DNA from 4 places in the Blautia massiliensis (ex Durand et al. 2017) genome. Region 1 is predicted to be linked to each of the others. Evidence: predicted binding sites of a transcription regulator. Region 1 holds the regulator's gene; each other region holds the start of a gene.
The links. The regulator Rex, encoded in region 1, represses fermentation and respiration genes when NADH is low (regulators of the CRP and FNR family bind a similar motif). The targets are predictions, from matches to a motif close to ATTGTTAANTANTTAACAAT.
Positions count from the first base shown of each region.

Region 2: the regulator Rex is predicted to act here: its motif matches at 2,968-2,987, upstream of V9W66_RS03550 (iron-sulfur cluster assembly scaffold protein).
Region 3: the regulator Rex is predicted to act here: its motif matches at 1,349-1,368, upstream of pckA (phosphoenolpyruvate carboxykinase (ATP)).
Region 4: the regulator Rex is predicted to act here: its motif matches at 2,831-2,850, upstream of V9W66_RS11985 (L-lactate dehydrogenase).

Region 1 covers NZ_CP146725.1:3,830,211-3,835,170, reverse strand. Annotated here, with positions in the region: gene V9W66_RS18105 (NAD(P)H-hydrate dehydratase) at 1-1,203, opposite strand, end outside; gene V9W66_RS18100 (redox-sensing transcriptional repressor Rex) at 1,265-1,912, opposite strand; gene V9W66_RS18095 (ABC-F family ATP-binding cassette domain-containing protein) at 2,127-4,043, shown strand; gene V9W66_RS18090 (pyridoxamine kinase) at 4,074-4,940, opposite strand.
Region 2 covers NZ_CP146725.1:714,153-719,112, forward strand. Annotated here, with positions in the region: gene V9W66_RS03540 (aldo/keto reductase) at 1-796, shown strand, start outside; gene V9W66_RS03545 (GGGtGRT protein) at 1,022-2,032, opposite strand; gene V9W66_RS03550 (iron-sulfur cluster assembly scaffold protein) at 2,073-2,765, opposite strand; gene V9W66_RS03555 (TraX family protein) at 3,012-3,749, shown strand; gene V9W66_RS03560 (UDP-N-acetylglucosamine pyrophosphorylase) at 3,873-4,541, opposite strand; gene V9W66_RS03565 (DNA topoisomerase) at 4,538-4,960, opposite strand, start outside.
Region 3 covers NZ_CP146725.1:2,895,871-2,900,830, forward strand. Annotated here, with positions in the region: gene V9W66_RS13515 (threonine/serine ThrE exporter family protein) at 1-1,178, opposite strand, end outside; gene pckA (phosphoenolpyruvate carboxykinase (ATP)) at 1,538-3,142, shown strand; NiCo riboswitch at 3,439-3,619, shown strand; gene V9W66_RS13525 (cation diffusion facilitator family transporter) at 3,819-4,748, shown strand.
Region 4 covers NZ_CP146725.1:2,527,741-2,532,700, reverse strand. Annotated here, with positions in the region: gene V9W66_RS11990 (Tex family protein) at 1-1,788, opposite strand, end outside; gene V9W66_RS11985 (L-lactate dehydrogenase) at 1,861-2,808, opposite strand; gene V9W66_RS11980 (FMN-binding protein) at 3,155-4,723, opposite strand; gene V9W66_RS11975 (penicillin-binding Tp47 domain C-containing protein) at 4,867-4,960, opposite strand, start outside.

The sequences.
Region 1 (4,960 bases):
GCACACAGAGCCTGTTTCCGCAGCACATTTCAGTGCAGTATCTGCGATCTTATGCTGGATCTCCTGGATCGTTCTGCCACTGAGCCGGCTCATTTCTCCGATATGCGGTGTCAGGACTACATGCTCTCCCAGATACTGATACCACTGTGGATGTGCAGCCAGAAGGTTCAGGCCGTCCGCATCCAGGATCAGCGGCTTTTTCTCCCGGGCAGCCGCCGTGAGAAACCACTGTTCTCTCTCACGGCTGGCCACTGATGTTCCAAGTCCCGGTCCGATCACGATCACATCACACCAGGATAGAAGCTGTTCATTGGATTCCTGATCAAAGCGGCTGCAGACCATAGCCTCCGGAAGGAGTATCTGCAGTGGGATCCTGTTGGCTTCCACAGTCTGGATCTTTACCATTCCCACACCGGCACGAAGTGCTGCACTGGCGCTTAAATAAGCGGCTCCGCACATTCCCTCACTTCCGGTCACAAAGAGCACTTTTCCGAAGGTACCCTTGTTTCCGCCGGGATCACGTTCCGGAAACAGCTTCAGATCTTTATTTTCCAGACAGGCGGCAGATGCAGTCACAGCTTCCTGCTCATAGATCCCGATATCGGCGGTAACGATCCTTCCTGCATACAGTCTTCCCGGATAAAAGCAAAGACCTCTTTTCCGGTAGGCAAATGTGACAGTCAGATCGGCGCTGAAGGCAATTCCCATTTCCAGGCCAGTATCTCCGTTCACTCCTGACGGGATGTCAACTGCGATCTTTTTGGCCCTCGCACTGTTCATCTCATGGATGATATCAGCATAATGCCCCTCGATCGGACGCGTCAGGCCTACCCCAAACACGGCATCTACTATAGTAGTATATTCACTCCACTGCGGGTTATTCACCTCCGGGACACGATAACCGGAAGCGATCTTATACTGAAGAGCGGTCTCTCTGGTCATTTTCTCTTTGTTTCCGACCATATAAAACTCTACCCGGATCCCCTTCAGATGGAACAATCTGGCAACAGCGATACCGTCACCGCCATTATTTCCGCTTCCGCAGACTACCAGGATCCTTTCGTCCTTCTGGAGACACTTTTCTATTTCCTCTACCACCTTCAGTGCTGCCCGCTCCATCAGAACCTCGGAGGGAACTCCGATCTCGCGGATCGTTGTGGAGTCCAGATCCTTCATTTCTTTGCAGGTAACAAGCTTCTTCATTCTGTCTTCTGCCTCCCCTCTGTCATAGAGAAAGCTGCCGTTTCCGGCAGCTTAACAATTCTTACTTATCCACATGTTCCTGCCTGTATTTGCTGAGATTATAAGACAGTGTCATCAGACTCTCGGAAAGATGAACGTTCTCTACGATCACATCATCCGGTGTCTCAAGATCAAGATGTGCAAAATTCCAGATTGCCTTGATCCCGTTCTCCACCAGAATATCTGCCATTTCCTTGGCTTTATTCTTGGGAAGTGTCAGGATCGCGATCTCCACGTTATTCTCTCTCAGGAAAAACGGAAGCTCACTGAGCATCTGGATCTCAAGTCCACGGACTGCGATGCCCTCAAGCACAGGATTTACGTCAAAGATACCAACCAGCCTGAACCCGCGCTTCTCAAAATCCACATAATTGGCAAGTGCCTGTCCCAGATTACCGGCACCCAGGATGATCATAGGATGAACGGTATCCAGTCCCAGGATCTTACCGATCTCTGTATAAAGATAGTGTACATTATAGCCATACCCCTGCTGCCCAAAACCGCCAAAATTATTAAGATCCTGACGGATCTGAGAAGCTGTGGTATGCATCTTCTTACTTAATTCATTGGAAGAAATACGTTCTACATTATCTTCCATCAGCTCTCCTAAGTAGCGGTAATAGCGTGGCAGACGCTTAATCACCGCTTTCGAGATTTGTTTTGTCTCCACGATAGTTTTCCTCCTTACCTTACACTAGGTTAATTATAACGAATTGACATTTTCCTGTCAATTAAAGTTGTCTATTCTGTACAAATTTCTTTTTATTTTTTCTAATAATTGATTTTTTCTTTGAAATCCCGGCAGTTTCCGTTATAATAGGTGGAGGATTTTTCCCTGTTCAGACATAAACAGGGGTGATTCTTTATACAGGAGGACAGTTTTTATGATTTTATCATGTCAGAATATATGCAAGGCCTTTGGCGAAAAAGTAATTTTAAATGATGCATCCTTTCACATTGAAGACCGTGAAAAGGCTGCTCTGATCGGATGCAACGGTGCAGGAAAGACCACACTGCTGCGGATCATCATGCAGGAGCTTTCTGCTGATTCCGGTACCGTGGTGCTTGCCCGGGATAAAAATATCGGCTATCTTGCCCAGTACCAGGATATCCACGGACATCATACCATCTACGAGGAGCTTCTTACCACCAAGCAGCACATCATCGATATGGAACGCCGTATCCGCAATATGGAACAGGAAATGAACACGGTGACCGGTGATGAGCTGAACTGTCTGATGGAAACCTATACCCGCCTGACCCATCAGTTTGAGCTGGAGAACGGATACGCTTACAAAAGTGAGCTGACCGGTGTCTTAAAGGGTCTCGGCTTCACGGAGGAAGATTATGACAAGCAGATCGAAACTCTTTCCGGCGGTCAGAAAACCCGCGTGGCGCTGGGCAAGATGCTTCTTTCCAAGCCGGATATCCTGCTTCTGGATGAGCCAACCAATCACCTGGATATGGAAAGCATCTCCTGGCTGGAAACTTATCTTCTGAATTATCCGGGAGCTGTTTTTATCGTCTCCCATGACCGTTATTTTCTGGATAAGGTGGTCACCAAGGTCATTGAGATCGAAGCCGGACAGACCCGCGTATACAGCGGCAACTACTCTGCCTATGCTCTCAAGAAGGCTCAGCTTCGTGACGCACAGTACAAGGCATACTTAAATCAGCAGCGGGATATCAAGCATCAGGAAGCCGTTATCGCAAAGCTGAAATCCTTTAACCGTGAAAAATCCATCAAGCGTGCGGAAAGCCGTGAAAAAATGCTGGACCGTGTACAGAGGATCGAAAAGCCTCTTGAGCTCCAGGACCGGATGCGTATCTCGCTGGAACCACGGGTGTTAAGCGGAAACGATGTGCTCCACGTGGAAGCGCTTTCCAAGGCTTTTCCGGGACAGACCCTGTTCTCCGATATCTCCTTTGATATCAAACGCGGCGAGCGTGTGGCACTGATCGGAAACAACGGAACCGGAAAGACCACCATGCTGAAGATCATCAACGGTCTTATTGAGGCAGATGCCGGCAAATTTTCCCTTGGTTCCAAGGTGCAGATCGGTTATTACGATCAGGAACATCATGTTCTGCATATGGACAAGACAATTTTCCAGGAGATCTCCGATACTTATCCGACTCTCACAGAGACCGAGATCCGAAATATGCTTGCCGCATTTCTCTTTACCGGAGAGGATGTTTTCAAGGAGATCTCCGCACTTTCCGGTGGAGAAAGAGGCCGTGTTTCCCTTGCAAAGCTGATGCTTTCCGAAGCCAACTTCCTGATCCTTGACGAGCCTACCAACCATCTGGATATTGCCTCCAAGGAGATCCTGGAGGAAGCACTGGTCAGCTACACCGGTACAGTCCTTTATGTATCCCATGACCGTTACTTTATCAATCAGACTGCGACCAGGATCATGGAGCTGACAAACCAGGCAGTGGTAAATTACATCGGTGATTATGATTACTATCTGGAAAAGAAGGAAGAGCTGACCAGTACCTATGCACCGGGAAGCACTTCTCCGGAGGCACCTGCCGAAGAAAAATCGGTTTCCGAGAACAAGCTTTCCTGGCAGCAGATGAAGGAAGAACAGGCAAAGAAACGAAAACGGGAAGCCGAGCTGAAAAAAGTCGAAGCCCGTATCGAAGAGCTGGAAACAAGAGACAGCGAGATCGACGAAACCATGGTCCTTCCGGATGTCTGCACCAATGTAGCGGAATGTACAAAGCTGAGCCGCGAAAAAGCAGCCATCGCTGAAGAACTGGAAGAGCTTTATGAAAAATGGGAAGAGCTGGCCTGACGGTCAGCTCTTTTTTATCCCCTTATTTTTTTACGGAAGCAGCATGCCGAGATGCTGTTCAAAGCATACACCATCGTTACGGTCTGTTCCTTCCTCCACCGCATCCCGGATCGATGCCGAGATAAAATCCACGGCCAGCTCTGCACAGGTTTTCATGGAATATCTTTTTACCAGCCCTGCACTGAGCACGGATGCAAAAAGATCTCCTGTCCCGGAATAGCTTCCGCCGGATTTCTCTGCAAATACCCAGGAGCTGTTTCCGTTTTCCAGGACAAGATTCCCCATTTTCAGAGGCTGCCCCTCATCCCTGTGATCCACTCCGGTGATCACAACGGCAGGAAGTGAAAATTTCCGGGCAAGTCCGCACCCGATCTCCCGGATCTCTTCCATCCGCCGGGCCTCTGATGCCTTTTGCAGTTTATTCCAGATCTCCTCCATTTTTTCTTTTCCGTAGAGAAGAAGGAGGGCTTCCGTAAGGTTCGGTGTGATCACATAGGAACGACGTGTCAGTTCGCAGAACCGGCTGCGGAGCTCTTCTGTATAGATCGGATAAACCACGCCGTCATCCCCCATCACCGGATCTGTAAGGATCAGAGTATCCTTCCCTGCAAACGCATCCATAAATTTCAGGATCCTGTCTGCCTGCTTATCGTCAGAAAGAAATCCTGTATAGATCCCATCCGGGAAAAATCCTCTTTTTTTCCACTGCTCCATATATGGTTCCATATGCTCTGTGAAATCCTCACAGAAATAACTTTCATAACCGGTCTGGTTGCTTAAAACAGCGGTGGGAAGTGGACACGCCTGGACTCCCATCACCGAGATCACCGGGATCGCTGCTGTCAGTGAACATTTCCCCAGCCCGGAAAGATCATTGATCACTGCTATTTTTTTCATGGTAATTCTCCAGTCTTGAG
Region 2 (4,960 bases), 960 kb from region 1:
GCCTGCTTATGGCAGTGCAGAACGCAATTTCGGCAAGCTTTTCAGGGAAGAACTTCATCCATACCGAGATGAAATGCTCATCAGCACAAAGGCCGGATTTGATATGTGGGAAGGACCTTATGGCAATTGGGGAAGCCGCAAGTACCTTATTGCAAGCCTGGACCAGAGTCTTAAGCGACTTGGACTTGATTATGTCGATATCTTCTATCATCACAGAATGGATCCTGAGACACCACTTGAGGAGACTATGGGTGCTCTTGACTCTATCGTTCGAAGTGGAAAAGCCCTTTATGTAGGTCTTTCAAATTATGATGGTCCCACACTTAAAAAAGCTACAGAAATCCTAACCGATTTGAAATGTCCTTTCGTAATCAACCAGAACCGTTATTCTATTTTTGACAGAACAATTGAGAATAACGGGCTTAAGGACACTGCCTATGAGCTTGGAAAAGGTATCATAGCTTTCTCTCCTCTCGCACAGGGACTTCTTACGAAGCGCTACCTCAATGGTATCCCTGCTGATAGCAGAATTGCCACTGACGGACGATTCCTTAATGAGACTGCACTTACATCAGAAAAGCTTTCCCAGATTCAGGCACTTAACGAAATTGCTATGGAAAGAGGACAGACGCTTGCCGAGATGGCTCTTAGCTGGATTCTAAAAGATGATAAAGTAACAAGTGTCCTAATTGGAGCTTCAAAACCTGAGCAGATTCTTGATAATATCAAGATAATCGGACATACTGATTTTTCAGATGAAGAACTTAAGAAGATTGATGATATCGTTAATTCTTAATCAATGAAAGGGACTGTGATCGGCTCTTCTTTTTGTTTCCTTCGCTCTGTTACCTACTTGTTACCTACTTGTTACCTACCTGTTGCCTATCTTACCATTTTCAAGACTTCTCACACTGACTCAAATTACATCTTCTTTTTTACGATCAAAATTAAGAAAAGTACCGCAGCCCTTGGAACTACGGTACTTTCAAGGTTTGTTGACTCTTTAATTAAAAAGGTTTTATTAGAACTTGCCAGCGTCAGCAGCTTCCTGTACGGAAACAGCTACAGCAACTGTCATACCAACCATCGGGTTGTTTCCAGCGCCGATAAGACCCATCATCTCTACGTGAGCCGGTACGGAAGAAGATCCTGCGAACTGAGCGTCAGAATGCATACGTCCAAGTGTATCAGTCATACCGTAGGAAGCAGGACCTGCTGCCATGTTGTCCGGATGAAGTGTACGTCCCGTACCACCGCCGGAAGCAACGGAGAAGTATTTTTTGCCTTTCTCATTGCACTCTTTTTTGTATGTTCCTGCTACCGGATGCTGGAAACGAGTCGGGTTTGTGGAGTTTCCTGTGATGGAAACATCAACGCCCTCTTTCCACATGATTGCAACACCTTCCGGAACGCTGTTAGCGCCGTAGCAGTTAACCTTTGCACGAAGTCCCTCAGAATAGGATTTACGGAATACTTCCTTAACCTCGTTCTTATATGGATCATACTCTGTCTCTACATATGTAAAGCCGTTGATACGGGAGATGATCTGAGCAGCATCTTTTCCAAGACCGTTCAGGATAACACGAAGAGGTTTTTTACGAACTTTGTTTGCTTTCTCAGCGATACCGATAGCACCCTCAGCTGCTGCGAAAGACTCATGTCCTGCAAGGAAACAGAAGCAGTCTGTCTCTTCCTCAAGGAGCATCTTTCCAAGGTTTCCATGTCCAAGACCTACTTTACGTGTGTCTGCAACGGATCCCGGGATACAGAAAGCCTGAAGGCCTTCTCCGATAGCTGCAGCTGCATCAGCGGCTCTTCTGCAGCCTTTTTTGATCGCGATAGCTGCACCTACTGTGTAAGCCCAGCAAGCGTTCTCGAAGCAGATCGGCTGAATGCCTTTGATCTGATCGTAAACGTTCAGTCCTGCGTCTTTAGTGATTTTCTCAGCTTCTTCGATAGAAGCGATTCCATAGCTGTTTAAAACAGAATTGATCTTGTCAATTCGTCTCTCATATGATTCAAATAAAGCCATTTCCTGTAACCTCCTGATATTTTTACCTTACGAAGTGTAATTACTCTTTTCTTGGGTCGATGATCTTAACAGCATCTGCAACACGGCCGTACTGACCTTTTGCTTTCTCCCATGCTGTGTTCGGGTCATCACCTTTCTTAATGAAGTCAGTCATTTTTCCAAGGCTTACGAACTGATATCCGATGATCTCATCGTTCTCATCAAGAGCGATACCTGTAACATAACCCTCAGCCATCTCAAGGTAACGAGGTCCTTTTTTCAGAGTTCCATACATTGTACCAACCTGAGAACGAAGTCCTTTTCCAAGGTCCTCAAGACCAGCGCCTACTGCAAGTCCGTCCTCGGAGAATGCAGACTGGGAACGTCCGTAAACGATCTGAAGGAAAAGCTCTCTCATAGCTGTATTGATTGCATCACATACAAGGTCTGTGTTCAGTGCCTCCATAACGGTAAGTCCTGGAAGGATCTCAGAAGCCATAGCTGCAGAATGAGTCATTCCTGAACATCCGATCGTCTCAACAAGTGCCTCCTGGATGATTCCCTCTTTAACGTTAAGGGAAAGCTTGCAAGCACCCTGCTGCGGAGCACACCAGCCAACACCGTGTGTAAATCCGGAGATATCCTTTACTTCTTTTGCCTGAACCCATTTTGCTTCTTCCGGGATCGGAGCGGCACCATGATGTACGCCCTGTGCCACTGGACACATTTCTTCTACTTCGCGTGAATAAATCATTTTAAAACTCCTTTCAAGTATAGATTGACCGATGTTATTGAGAAAAAAAGTTCGATAACACCCTACGGCTATTTTCTCACAAAACCGTTGTTTCGTCCAGTCATATTTGATAAAATTTTGCCATAAAACGCATAATATTGGCAGTTATTCCGGCTGTATTGCATGCCTAACTGTCAAATATTTCTGGCAACTACTGTATGTATGTGATAATATATTAGCAAGTTTAACTCTGGAGGTATATTTTTCATGAATGCATCTGTGGATTCTGTTTTTCCAGAAAAATACCGCATTCTCAGCGGAAGCGCTCTGAAGATGATCGCGGTCATCACCATGCTGATCGATCATATCGGAGCTGTGCTGCTCAGTATGTATCAGCCCGCACAGAAAATCCTGTTTACGCTTTTCGGCAGAGAATATAATGTATATCTTATTTTCCGCGATATCGGAAGAGCTGCTTTTCCCATCTTCTGTTTTCTCCTGCTGGAAGGCTTCCGGCATACGCGGAGCCGGTTCCTCTATGGAAGAAATCTCCTTCTTTTTGCGCTGCTCTCAGAAATTCCGTGGAATCTGATGTTTACAAATACGCTGCGTTACGAAAGACAAAATGTGTTTTTCACGCTTTTCCTCGGATATCTGGCCTTTTGTGCCATCGAATATTTCCAGACCAGACCTTCGATGCAGCTTTTCTGCATCCTGGGACTGCTTGTTGTTTCCATTTTTCTGAAAGCAGACTATGGATGGCGGGGGTATATCTTCCTGCTGATCATGTACTATATGCGAAACGATAAGCCAGGCCAGGCAATCCTCGGAAGCTGCTGGCTTTACTATGAATGGAGAGCCTCCTTTGCCTTTCTGTCCATTAACCTGTACAATGGAAAAAGAGGCTTCATCCGCGGAAAATCAGCAAAATATTTCTTTTACTGGTTTTACCCAGTCCATATTATAGGACTGGTCATACTTCGACAGCTTTTGTTTTTATCTTGATCCCGCCCGCTCCCGGTCGGTTCATCCTTCCACGCCCAATACTGTTGCATCCATCACCCCATCAAAAAAAGCTGCACTCTCTCAAAAGTGCAGCCTAAATGCGTATCCAGAAGAATCTGTTTCTTATTTTTTCTTTACGATCTCTTTTGAATTTTTATAAATGGAATCTGCAGGAACACATCCACGTACCGGTGACAGCGGGTAGATATTAGAATTCCGTCCGATCACAGTACCGGGATTCAGCACAGAACCGCATCCGACTTCAACATGATCTCCGAGCATCGCTCCGAATTTCTTAAGACCGGTTTCGATCTTTTCATCCCCGTCTTTTACGACAACCAGCTTCTTGTCTGATTTTACGTTGGAACAGATCGATCCGGCACCCATGTGGGACTTATATCCCAGCACAGCATCTCCAACATAATTATAATGAGGAACCTGAACCTTGTTAAACAGCACTGCATTCTTAAGCTCTGTGGAATTTCCCACAACTGCTCCCTCACCAACGATAGCCTTACCGCGGATAAATGCACAGTGGCGCACCTCGGCGTCTCTGCCAATGATAGCCGGTCCGGTGATACTTGCAGTCGGCGCAACTGTAGCAGATCTTGCGATCCATACATTTTCGCCCTTCTCCTCATATTCAGAAGGATCCAGTGTTTTTCCCAGCTTAATAATGAAATCTCCGATCTCCGGAAGAACCTCCCACGGATAGGTTTTTCCCTCAAAAAGCTCTGCTGCAATGGTCTCATTCAGATCCAGCATATTGCTGATAGTAAAATCTTTCATCATGATGATCTCTTTCCTCCCTGTCCGGAAGCTCGCTCCGGCTTCCTGTAGTTTACAGCGGCCGCATCAAAAAACTGCCGCAGGTTATACTGATAATTGCTTGCCTCCACCTGCCGGGTACGTACCCGCACAAAATGCTCCAGCTTGTCCATATATTCCTGTTCCGTGATGCTGCCCTCTGCCACATAGGTGAGCCCCTTTTCCCAGCTTGCCGTAAGCTCCGGGTTCAGAAGCTGCCGGATAGAACAATTTACCACATCAAAGATCATTTCCCCAAGCAGCGTTGGAGTGATCACCTGGGTCTTTTTGTTCAGTGCCAGATATCTGATGTTAAAAAGCTTCTTCAGGATCTCGGCACGGGTAGCACTGGTGCCGATCCCGCTTCCCTTGATCTGGGCTCGAAGCTCCTCATCCTCGATCAG
Region 3 (4,960 bases), 930 kb from region 1:
ATACCCAGATTGTAGATCGCCCGGTAGAGATAAAGCCCGGGAACCATGATCACAATGGATGGTACGGTAATGGAAATCCTGGGATATCCCACTTTTGTTTTGATGAGGGAAGCCAGAAGTCCGGCTGACAGTGCTCCGAGAAAAGCTGCGGCGGCAGGTGGGAAACCGGCAAGATCAACAAGCTCCAGCCGGAAGGTGTTGGACAGTGCACCAATGAAAGCGGCAGCTGCGGCAAGTCGGAAAGGACTGTTGAACATGACTGAAAAACCGAATACCCCGCAGAAGCTTGCCAGAAGCCGGAACAGGATCCTCTGAGCTGCCGAAAGATTCAGAGGCAGGAAATCCACAGGCCTCAGATGAAGAAGCAGTGCCATCAGCCAGGCAGAGACAGCAGCCACCATTACAACAATAATGGCGTAGGCCAGTCGTTCCAGACCGGAACGCATATCCAGCTTGGCAAGGTCGATCCCGCTTGTGATAAACGGAAAGCCCGGAATGATAAACAGCATGGAACAGATGTATCCGGCCTCATGCTGGACGGAAATGTGGAACAGAAGCTCTGCCAGCTTCAGGAAGCCTGCATATACAAGACAGGCTGAGGAAACAGAAACTGCAATGCACATAAACAGAGTAAAATGATGCTTGCCAAGCTTGCAGCGGATGGCGTTTCCGATGCCTGCGCCTGCAAAAGCCAGGATCATTTCCAGCGGGCCACCGCCCAGAAGAAAAGTAAATGCACCACAGGCCAGTGCAGAAGCCAGTCCCAGGGCTGCAGGGGAATAAAGCCCGTGGATCCGCTCGATCTCATCTAACTGACTGTGCAGTGCTTCACCGCTCATATGGATACCCTCCGCAGGAAAATCACTGACAAAATGTTCCAGCCTGTTCAGTCTGGAAGTATTTACGCCGGTGGTAGTCAGACTAAGTGCATGGGAAAAACTGCTCTCACCGTCAAAGCAGGTGTAGCTTACAGACATCAGTCCGATATCTGCGGAACAGGTGATACCAAGTGCTTCTGACAATGTATTCATGGAACTCCGTACCCGCCAGGCACCGGTCCCACAGGAGAGAAGCATCATGCCTGTACGGCCGATCAGGGAAGCTTTTTCGGAAAGAGAAGCCTCGGTGATGGGCTGGCTGTTCCTGGCGCTTACGTAGTTGTGCCAGGGGATTTTCATATGATTACGTTTAACCGGAATATCTGACACAGAAATCACTTCTTTCTATATATTAAAATAGTATAGTTATTATTATAAATATATATAATAACTATAATCAGATATATTGTAGCCATTATTCTGAAAAAGTCAAGCGTAGATGAAATAAAATCTGACAGTACTAAAACGCCACTGTTAAAGATTTATCATTTTTTTGCGGAAAATGAATTTTTTTGGTTGCTTTTACGTACAATTTATGTATAATTGTGGGTAAGGAAATAGGAATGTCCAATAATTCCATTCCTGTGGCAGGATGACGAAAACCTGCAATAGTAGGTGGCTATCATAATTACTATTAAAGAAGAGAGGTAAATGTTAAGATGGCAAAAATCGATTTAACAAAGTATGGTATTACCGGAACAACTGAGATCGTGTACAATCCTTCCTACGAGACATTATTTGAGGAAGAGACCAAACCGGAGCTTGAAGGATTTGAGAAGGGTAAGGTCAGTGAGCTTGGTGCTGTCAATGTAATGACAGGTATCTACACAGGACGTTCCCCTAAAGACAAATATATCGTTATGGATGAGAACTCCAAAGACACAGTTTGGTGGACATCCGATGAGTACAAGAACGATAACCATCCGGCAACTCAGGAAGCATGGAATGCAGTTAAAGATCTTGCCAAGAAGGAGCTTTCCAACAAGAAACTTTTCGTAGTAGATGCATTCTGCGGAGCTAACAAAGACACACGTATGGCTATCCGTTTCATCGTTGAGGTTGCATGGCAGGCACACTTCGTAACAAACATGTTCATTCAGCCGACAGCTGAGGAGCTTGAGAACTTTGAACCGGATTTCGTTGTTTACAACGCATCCAAGGCTAAAGTTGAGAACTACAAAGAATTAGGACTGAACTCTGAGACAGCTGTAATGTTCAACATTACAAGTCGTGAGCAGGTTATCGTTAATACATGGTACGGCGGAGAGATGAAGAAAGGTATGTTCTCCATGATGAACTACTATCTGCCGCTGAAGGGCATCGCTTCCATGCACTGCTCTGCAAACACAGACCTTAACGGAGAGAATACAGCAATCTTCTTCGGTCTTTCCGGAACAGGTAAGACAACACTTTCCACAGATCCTAAGCGTCTTCTGATCGGTGATGACGAGCATGGCTGGGATGACAACGGAGTATTCAACTTCGAGGGTGGATGCTACGCCAAGGTTATCAACCTTGACAAAGAGTCTGAGCCGGACATCTACAATGCGATCAAGAGAAACGCTCTTCTTGAGAACGTAACACTTGATGCTGAGGGCAAGATCGACTTCGCTGACAAGAGCGTAACAGAGAACACACGTGTTTCTTACCCGATCAACCACATCAAGAACATTGTTCGCCCTGTATCTTCTGCACCGGCAGCGAAAGAGGTTATCTTCCTGTCTGCAGATGCATTCGGCGTACTTCCTCCAGTATCTGTCCTGACACCGGAGCAGACACAGTACTACTTCCTTTCCGGATTCACAGCTAAACTTGCTGGTACAGAGCGTGGAATCACAGAGCCTACTCCTACATTCTCCGCATGCTTTGGACAGGCATTCCTTGAGCTTCATCCGACAAAATATGCTGAGGAGCTCGTTAAGAGAATGGAGAAGAGCGGTGCGAAAGCATACCTCGTTAACACAGGATGGAATGGAACTGGAAAACGTATCTCCATCAAAGATACTCGTGGTATCATCGATGCTATCCTTGACGGATCTATCCTTAAAGCTCCGACAAAGAAGATCCCATTCTTCAACTTCGAGGTTCCGACAGAGCTTCCGGGCGTAGATCCTGCAATCCTTGACCCACGTGACACATATGCAGATGCTGCAGAGTGGGAGACAAAGGCTAAAGATCTTGCTGCAAGATTCGTTAAGAACTTTGCTAAATATGAAGGAAATGCAGCTGGTAAAGCACTCGTTGCAGCCGGCCCGCAGGCATAATCAGTCATTCCAACTGAATACAGACCGTAGACTTAACCGGGAGCGGATTTATCCGCTCCCGGTTTTTTGACAAACAACGGAGGATCTGTTATTTGATATAGAACTGTGCAGTGCGAAGCATGTTTCCAGACATGGAATAAACAGAAAGTTGAAGATATCTACCTGTAAAATAAAAAACTTTGGCTTGACTAACATAAGGTTCATGGTGTATCCTTTCTGAGAAGTTAAGCGGGAGACCCGTAAGACTGCAAAAATTCTCTTTGCACTGCATTACATTCGAACAGGATGCGAGATCAACAGTACAAACTGAGCAGGCGATGCTTTTCGGAATCGAAAATATTTATCGAAGGCATGGGGCCGGGCCGCAGGAAGCGGCAGCGGATATGGATTTAAACGTAATTGCAAAGAACCTGCATTCACGGAATATGAGGTGAAGCAGAATGTGACTTTGCTTTCAGACATATCTGCGGGACAGTGTATGTTTCGCAGGTATGTCTTTTTACTGCAAAATATGGATGGAACAGAAGGTAGAAGCTGGGATATCCCTATACAGAAAAGAAAGAACACCGGCGAAAAATCGCACTGCAGCGAGTAGTGAAGGAACCGCCGGTTTTTTCACGGAAAATGTTGTGCCATAAGAAGAACCTGATCATATATTTAAAAGGAGGTCCTGTTTATGGAACACACAGAAAACAAAACAATTATACATGATACAGAAAAAACAGCTTCATGGGAACAGCAGACAGCAATGAAGGTATCCGGGATTAGTATTCTGGTAAACCTTTTATTATCTGTATTTAAACTGATCGCAGGTATTGTGGCACATTCAGGTGCGATGATCTCGGATGCCATTCATTCTGCATCAGATGTGGGAAGCACCTTCATCGTAATTATCGGTGTCCGCCTTTCTGCAAAGAAATCAGACAAAGAGCATCAGTACGGGCATGAAAGAATGGAGTGTGTTTCTTCCATTGTCCTTGCAGGAATGCTGCTTGTTACTGGTCTCGGGATCGGAATTACCGGTGCCCGTGATATCGTAAAAAGCACATCCGGCGGAAGCATTGCCATTCCGGGAACACTTGCACTGATTGCAGCAGTGGTATCCATTGTGGTAAAAGAGTGGATGTTCTGGTATACAAGAGGTGCTGCAAAGAAGATCAATTCAGGAGCCCTGATGGCAGATGCATGGCACCATCGTTCCGATGCACTTTCCTCTATCGGAGCGTTTGTCGGTATTTTAGGAGCAAGACTGGGATACCCGATCCTGGACCCGATCGCCAGTATCGTGATCTGCGTTATGATCGCCAAGGCATCGATCGACATTTTCAGGGATGCCATTGACAAGATGGTAGATCATTCCTGTGATGCAAAAACTGAGGAATCCATGAAGAGAGAGATCCTCAAGGTACCGGGTGTCAGAAGAGTAGACCTTCTTAAAACCCGTCTTTTCGGATCCAAGATGTATGTGGATATCGAGATCGCAGCAGATGGAAATATTTCCCTTTTTGATGCACATGATATTGCGGAAAATGTACATCATATGATCGAGAATAAATTCAAAGATGTAAAGCACTGTATGGTGCATGTAAATCCGATCAACGGATAAAAAAACAAGCTGCCGGAGCGACTGTGATCGTCATCCGGCGGCTTGTTTTTGTATAGAGAAACACCCGGTAGGGGAGCTACCGGGTGTTTCGAGGGGAGTATAAATAATTAAATAAGGGGTTATGTAAAAAAAATTTTTGAAGGGTAAATTCTTTTTACAAGGATAATTATAATATAAACTGGAAAAAAAAGCAATATGATTTTGGCGAATAA
Region 4 (4,960 bases), 1.3 Mb from region 1:
TCCGTAATCGCGGATCTGTCCGGAAATACCGGTAAGCTTACGCTCTGCCACATCTTCCGGTGTGTAGCCCAGCTTTTCCAGGAGTTTTTTTGCTGCGTCATAGCTTTCCGGATGGACACTGGTTGCGTCCAGAGGATTTTTGCCTCCTGTGATCCGTGTGAAACCTGCACACTGCTCAAAGGCTTTCGGACCAAGCTTGGCAACCTTAAGAAGCTCTCTTCTTGTCTGGAAACGGCCGTTTTCCTCACGGTAGGCTACAATATTCTTTGCGATGACCCTGCTGATTCCGGAAATATACTCCAGAAGGGATGCAGATGCAGTATTCAGATCCACTCCGACCTTGTTTACACAATCTTCCACAACGCCGTTAAGGGCTTCTCCCAGCTTTTTCTGGTTCATATCATGCTGATACTGACCGACACCGATGGATTTCGGATCGATCTTTACAAGCTCTGCAAGCGGATCCTGTACACGTCTTGCGATGGATGCGGCGCTTCTCTGTCCAACATCGAAATTCGGGAATTCTTCCGTAGCAAGCTTGCTTGCGGAATATACAGAAGCACCTGCCTCGTTGGTGATAACATACTGGACCTTTTCAGGGATTTCCTTAAGAAGCTCCACGATGATCTGCTCGGATTCTCTGGATGCCGTTCCGTTTCCTACAGAGATCAGTGTCACATGATATTTGCTGATAAGCTTTTTCAGGGTTTCCTTTGCGGCACGGATCTTGGTCTCATTGGTTGGTGCTGTGGGATAAATAACTGTGGTATCCAGAACCTTTCCGGTAGGATCTGCCACTGCCAGCTTGCATCCGGTACGGAAGGCAGGGTCCCAGCCAAGAACTACCTGTCCTGCAATTGGAGGCTGCATGAGAAGCTGCTCCAGATTTTTGCCAAAGACATGGATGGCACCGTCCTCTGCTGCCTCTGTAAGGGCGCTTCGGATCTCACGCTCAATAGCCGGTCCGATGAGACGTTTATAGCTGTCCTCAATGGCTTCTTTCAGAACAGGTACAGTGTATGGATTATCGCGGACGATCACCTGTTTTTCAAGATAACGGATGATCTCTTCCTCAGGTGCAAGGATCTTCACAGTAAGGAATTTCTCTTTCTCACCACGGTTCAGAGCAAGGACACGATGACCTGCAAGCTTTTTCACCGGCTCCTCAAAGTCATAATACATCTCGTATACAGACTGCTCCTTCTCATCTCTTGCGGTGGAACATATAGTTCCCTTATCCATTGTTCTCTTACGGATACTGATACGATAATCTGCTTCATCAGAAATATGTTCTGCAATGATATCTCTGGCACCGCTGATGGCCTCTTCCACAGTTTTGACTTCTTTTTCCTCAGAAAGAAATGCTTTTGCCTCTTCTTCAAGAGGTTTCTTCGTCATCTGGAGAAGGATGATGTCAGCCAGAGGTCCCAGACCTTTTTCCCTGGCGATGATGGCACGTGTACGGCGCTTCGGGCGGTACGGACGGTAAAGATCCTCTACCACAACGAGTGTCTGCGCTGCCTCGATCTGTTTCTTCAGCTCCGGAGTCAGCTTGCCCTGCTCCTCGATGCTGCCCAGAACCTGGGCCTTTTTATCCTCAAGATTTCTTAAATAGGTAAGTCTCTCATTAAGATTACGAAGCTGTTCGTCGTTCAGTGTACCGGTTGCTTCCTTACGGTATCTGGAAATAAAAGGAATGGTGCAGCCTTCATCGATCAGCTTAACCGCTGCCTCGACCTGCCATTTCTCAACGTTCAATTCTCTGGTAATTACCTGAATAATATCCATTTTTATCTTTCTCCCGTTGTTTCAAATTTGCCTGAGGCTGCTTTTTCCTCTTTACACAGCTTCTGACATTTATCAAAGATCAATCTGTGCGATCACGTCCTTCAGAGCATTGGCGCTTGCATGAAGCTTCTCTGTCTCCTCCTCGGTCAGCGGAACACGAACGATACGTTTTACACCTTCCGGTCCGATAGAAGCCATGGTGCTAAGACATACGTCTTCAACACCGTACTCTCCGTGAAGCATGGTTGATACACTGACTATTGTATCAGATGCTGCAAGAAGAAGCGAGCAAAGTCTGCAAACAGATACGGCTACCGCATAAAATGTAGCACCCTTCTTGGCGATCACAGTTGATCCTGAAGTATGAACATACTCCAGAACCTCTTCTCTGTCAAGTGGCTGCAGATCTTTCTGATCCTCATGAACGATCTTGTCAAACTCATCAAGGGTCGCACCTGCAACAAAGGCTCTGGACCACGGTACAAAGGAAGTATCTCCATGCTCTCCGAATACATAGGCGTGGATGTTTTTCTCAGATACACCGTAGTGCTGAGAAAGTCTGCAGCGGAGACGGGCCGTATCCAGGGCGGTTCCGGAACCAAGGATCTGATTTTCCGGCAGTCCGGAAAGCTTTGCAAATGCATAAGTCATAATATCACATGGATTACTTACGATAATATAAAGCGCTTTGGGAGCCACCTTTACGATCTCCGGAGTAATACTCTTCATAATGTTGACGTTGGTCTGTGTCAGCTCGATGCGAGTCTGTCCCGGTTTTCTGGCAATACCGGAAGTGATGATCACAATGTCAGAATCTGCAGCATCCGGGTAATCTCCTGCCACGATGGAGATCGGCTCACGGAAACTGGTTCCCTGCTCAATATCCATAACCTCACCTTCAGCCTTATCTTTGTTAATATCGATCAGAACGATCTCTGATGCAATACTCCTCTGTGATAAGGTATAAGCGATAGTTGCTCCTACACTTCCTGCCCCGATGATCGTAATTTTACTGCTCATATTTGTTCTCCTTTCAGCGTTGTTTGTCATTTTAATAACAACTTTAATTACACACATTCAAACATAACATAAAACATTGCCCTGTGCAATAAAATTTTTATTGTATTTCTCAGATTAATCCCCGCTAATTTGCATTTTAAATTATTTAAACTGCTTATATTTTCTGATATTTTTCCTATTATTCTGTATACATTCCTGTTATTTTTTTATCGATTTATAGAAGCAATTTCAGAAACCTGGCAAAAAACCTCTGAACTTCAAAAAAATCAAGAAGTCCAGAGGTTTCTTTCACCTCTTATTATTGGCTTAGATTCAGATGTTTATAGCTGTTCCAACGTTCACCCGGTTAATTCTTTGCCTGGGCAAGGGCCTTTTGTGCAGCGTCCAGGATCCCTTCGGAGGAATATGTGGCTCCGCTGACAGTATCGATCCCATCCGCCGACTGGTTTGCCATGATCTGAGAATAGATCGTGCTCCATGCAGGATCAAAAAATTCCGGTGTATCCTGATTTGTCTGCTCAATGGATACGATCTGGCCTCCTGAGATCGTAATTGTCAGATATGTTTTTCCTCCATATCCAAAAGCCGAGCCTATATACGTTCCATCTCTGTACCTTCCCACCGGTTCCGGTGCTTCCGTTGGCTCCGGTGTTGCATCCGGCATATCTGTCCCTGGTGTTGGAGTTACATTGGGTTTTTCAGGAACCGGCGTCGGGGTTGCTGCCGGCGTCTCTGTTGGCTTCGGTGTGGCTGTTGGTTTCGGCGTTGCCGTAGGTTTCGGTGTGGCTGTTGGTTTTGGTATCGGTTTCTTTGTAGGAGTTGGTGTGGGTTTCTTTCCATACTCCGGATTAACCGCTTCTTTGAGGGCTTTTTTTACAGCATCCAGAATCCCATTGGAGGAATAGGTTGCTCCGCTGACTGCATCAATATCATCCACAGAATCTGTACCGATGATCTGTTCTTCCAGCACGCTCCATGCTTTTTCAAAAAACTGCTTTGTGTCCGTATTTTCCTGTTTCAGAGCTTTGATCACTCCATCCTTGATGGTCACAATTACTTTCACGTCTCCATTGAAGCCCTTTGCCGAAGCTGTATATTTACCATCCAGATATTTTTTGGGACTGTCCGGATCTTCCGGTTCCTTTGTAGGAGATGGTTTTTTTGTAGGTGACGGAGCTGATGTCGGAGTTGGTAAAGCAGTTGCCGCAGGTATAGGGGTGACCTGCTGGCTGTTTCCATCTGCCGCTGCCTGGGAGAGGGCATTCTGAACTGCCTGGATGATTCCGTTGGAGGAATAGGTTGCTCCACTTACTGCATCTACATTCGGTGTATTTCCGGCGATCATCCTGCTGATCACACCCTGAGCTGACGCAAAATACGACGCGGTTTCTCCAGATGCCTCCAGAATATCTATAGCTGCAATCTTTCCACCGCTGATTGTTACTCTCACGCGGATCGTCCCGCCAAATCCGGTTCCACTTCCTTCATACGTACCGTCCTTATATCCATTTGCCGGAACGCTTGCTACCGGTGTCTGCGTGGTTCCCTGTCCTGCGGCGCCGGCATTGCTTTTTGCAGATTCGGAAACCTTTCTTGTACCGGAGCTTTTTTTCGCTGCTGTTTTTTTTGAACTTTTTTTAGATAAGCTTTTCTTTTTTGTTGTACTGTTTTGCTCAGCTGTGCTGTCAGAAACAGTATTTTCTTTTTCATACCCGAAATATTTTTCCAGCTCTGAAGCGGACATTACGGTCGTCTCTGCCTGCCCGACTGCTTCTGTCTCTCCATCAGAGTCCTTCGCCTTTATGCCTGAAAACACAAGCGCCGCAATCACAGCAGCTACAGGGACCAGCTTGGTCCAGGGTATCTTCGGAGTATTTTTTTCCTCCTGCTTTTTATCTTTCAGATCTTTTTCCATGCTTCCTTACTCTCTCCTCTTTTCTTGCGGCCTCTGTCAGACATTGCTCTTCAGAAATCAGCAGACCTCTGCCGCAGACATTGCTCTATGTCTGCGGCAGAGGCTCCCGGATATCTGTGCTCGCATTCGGTTCAACAGCGAAATTATTTAACTGTTACCACAAATTTCTTTGTAATTCCGTTGCATTTCACTGTGATCGTTGCTTTACCTTTTTTGATTCCCTTTACAACACCCTTG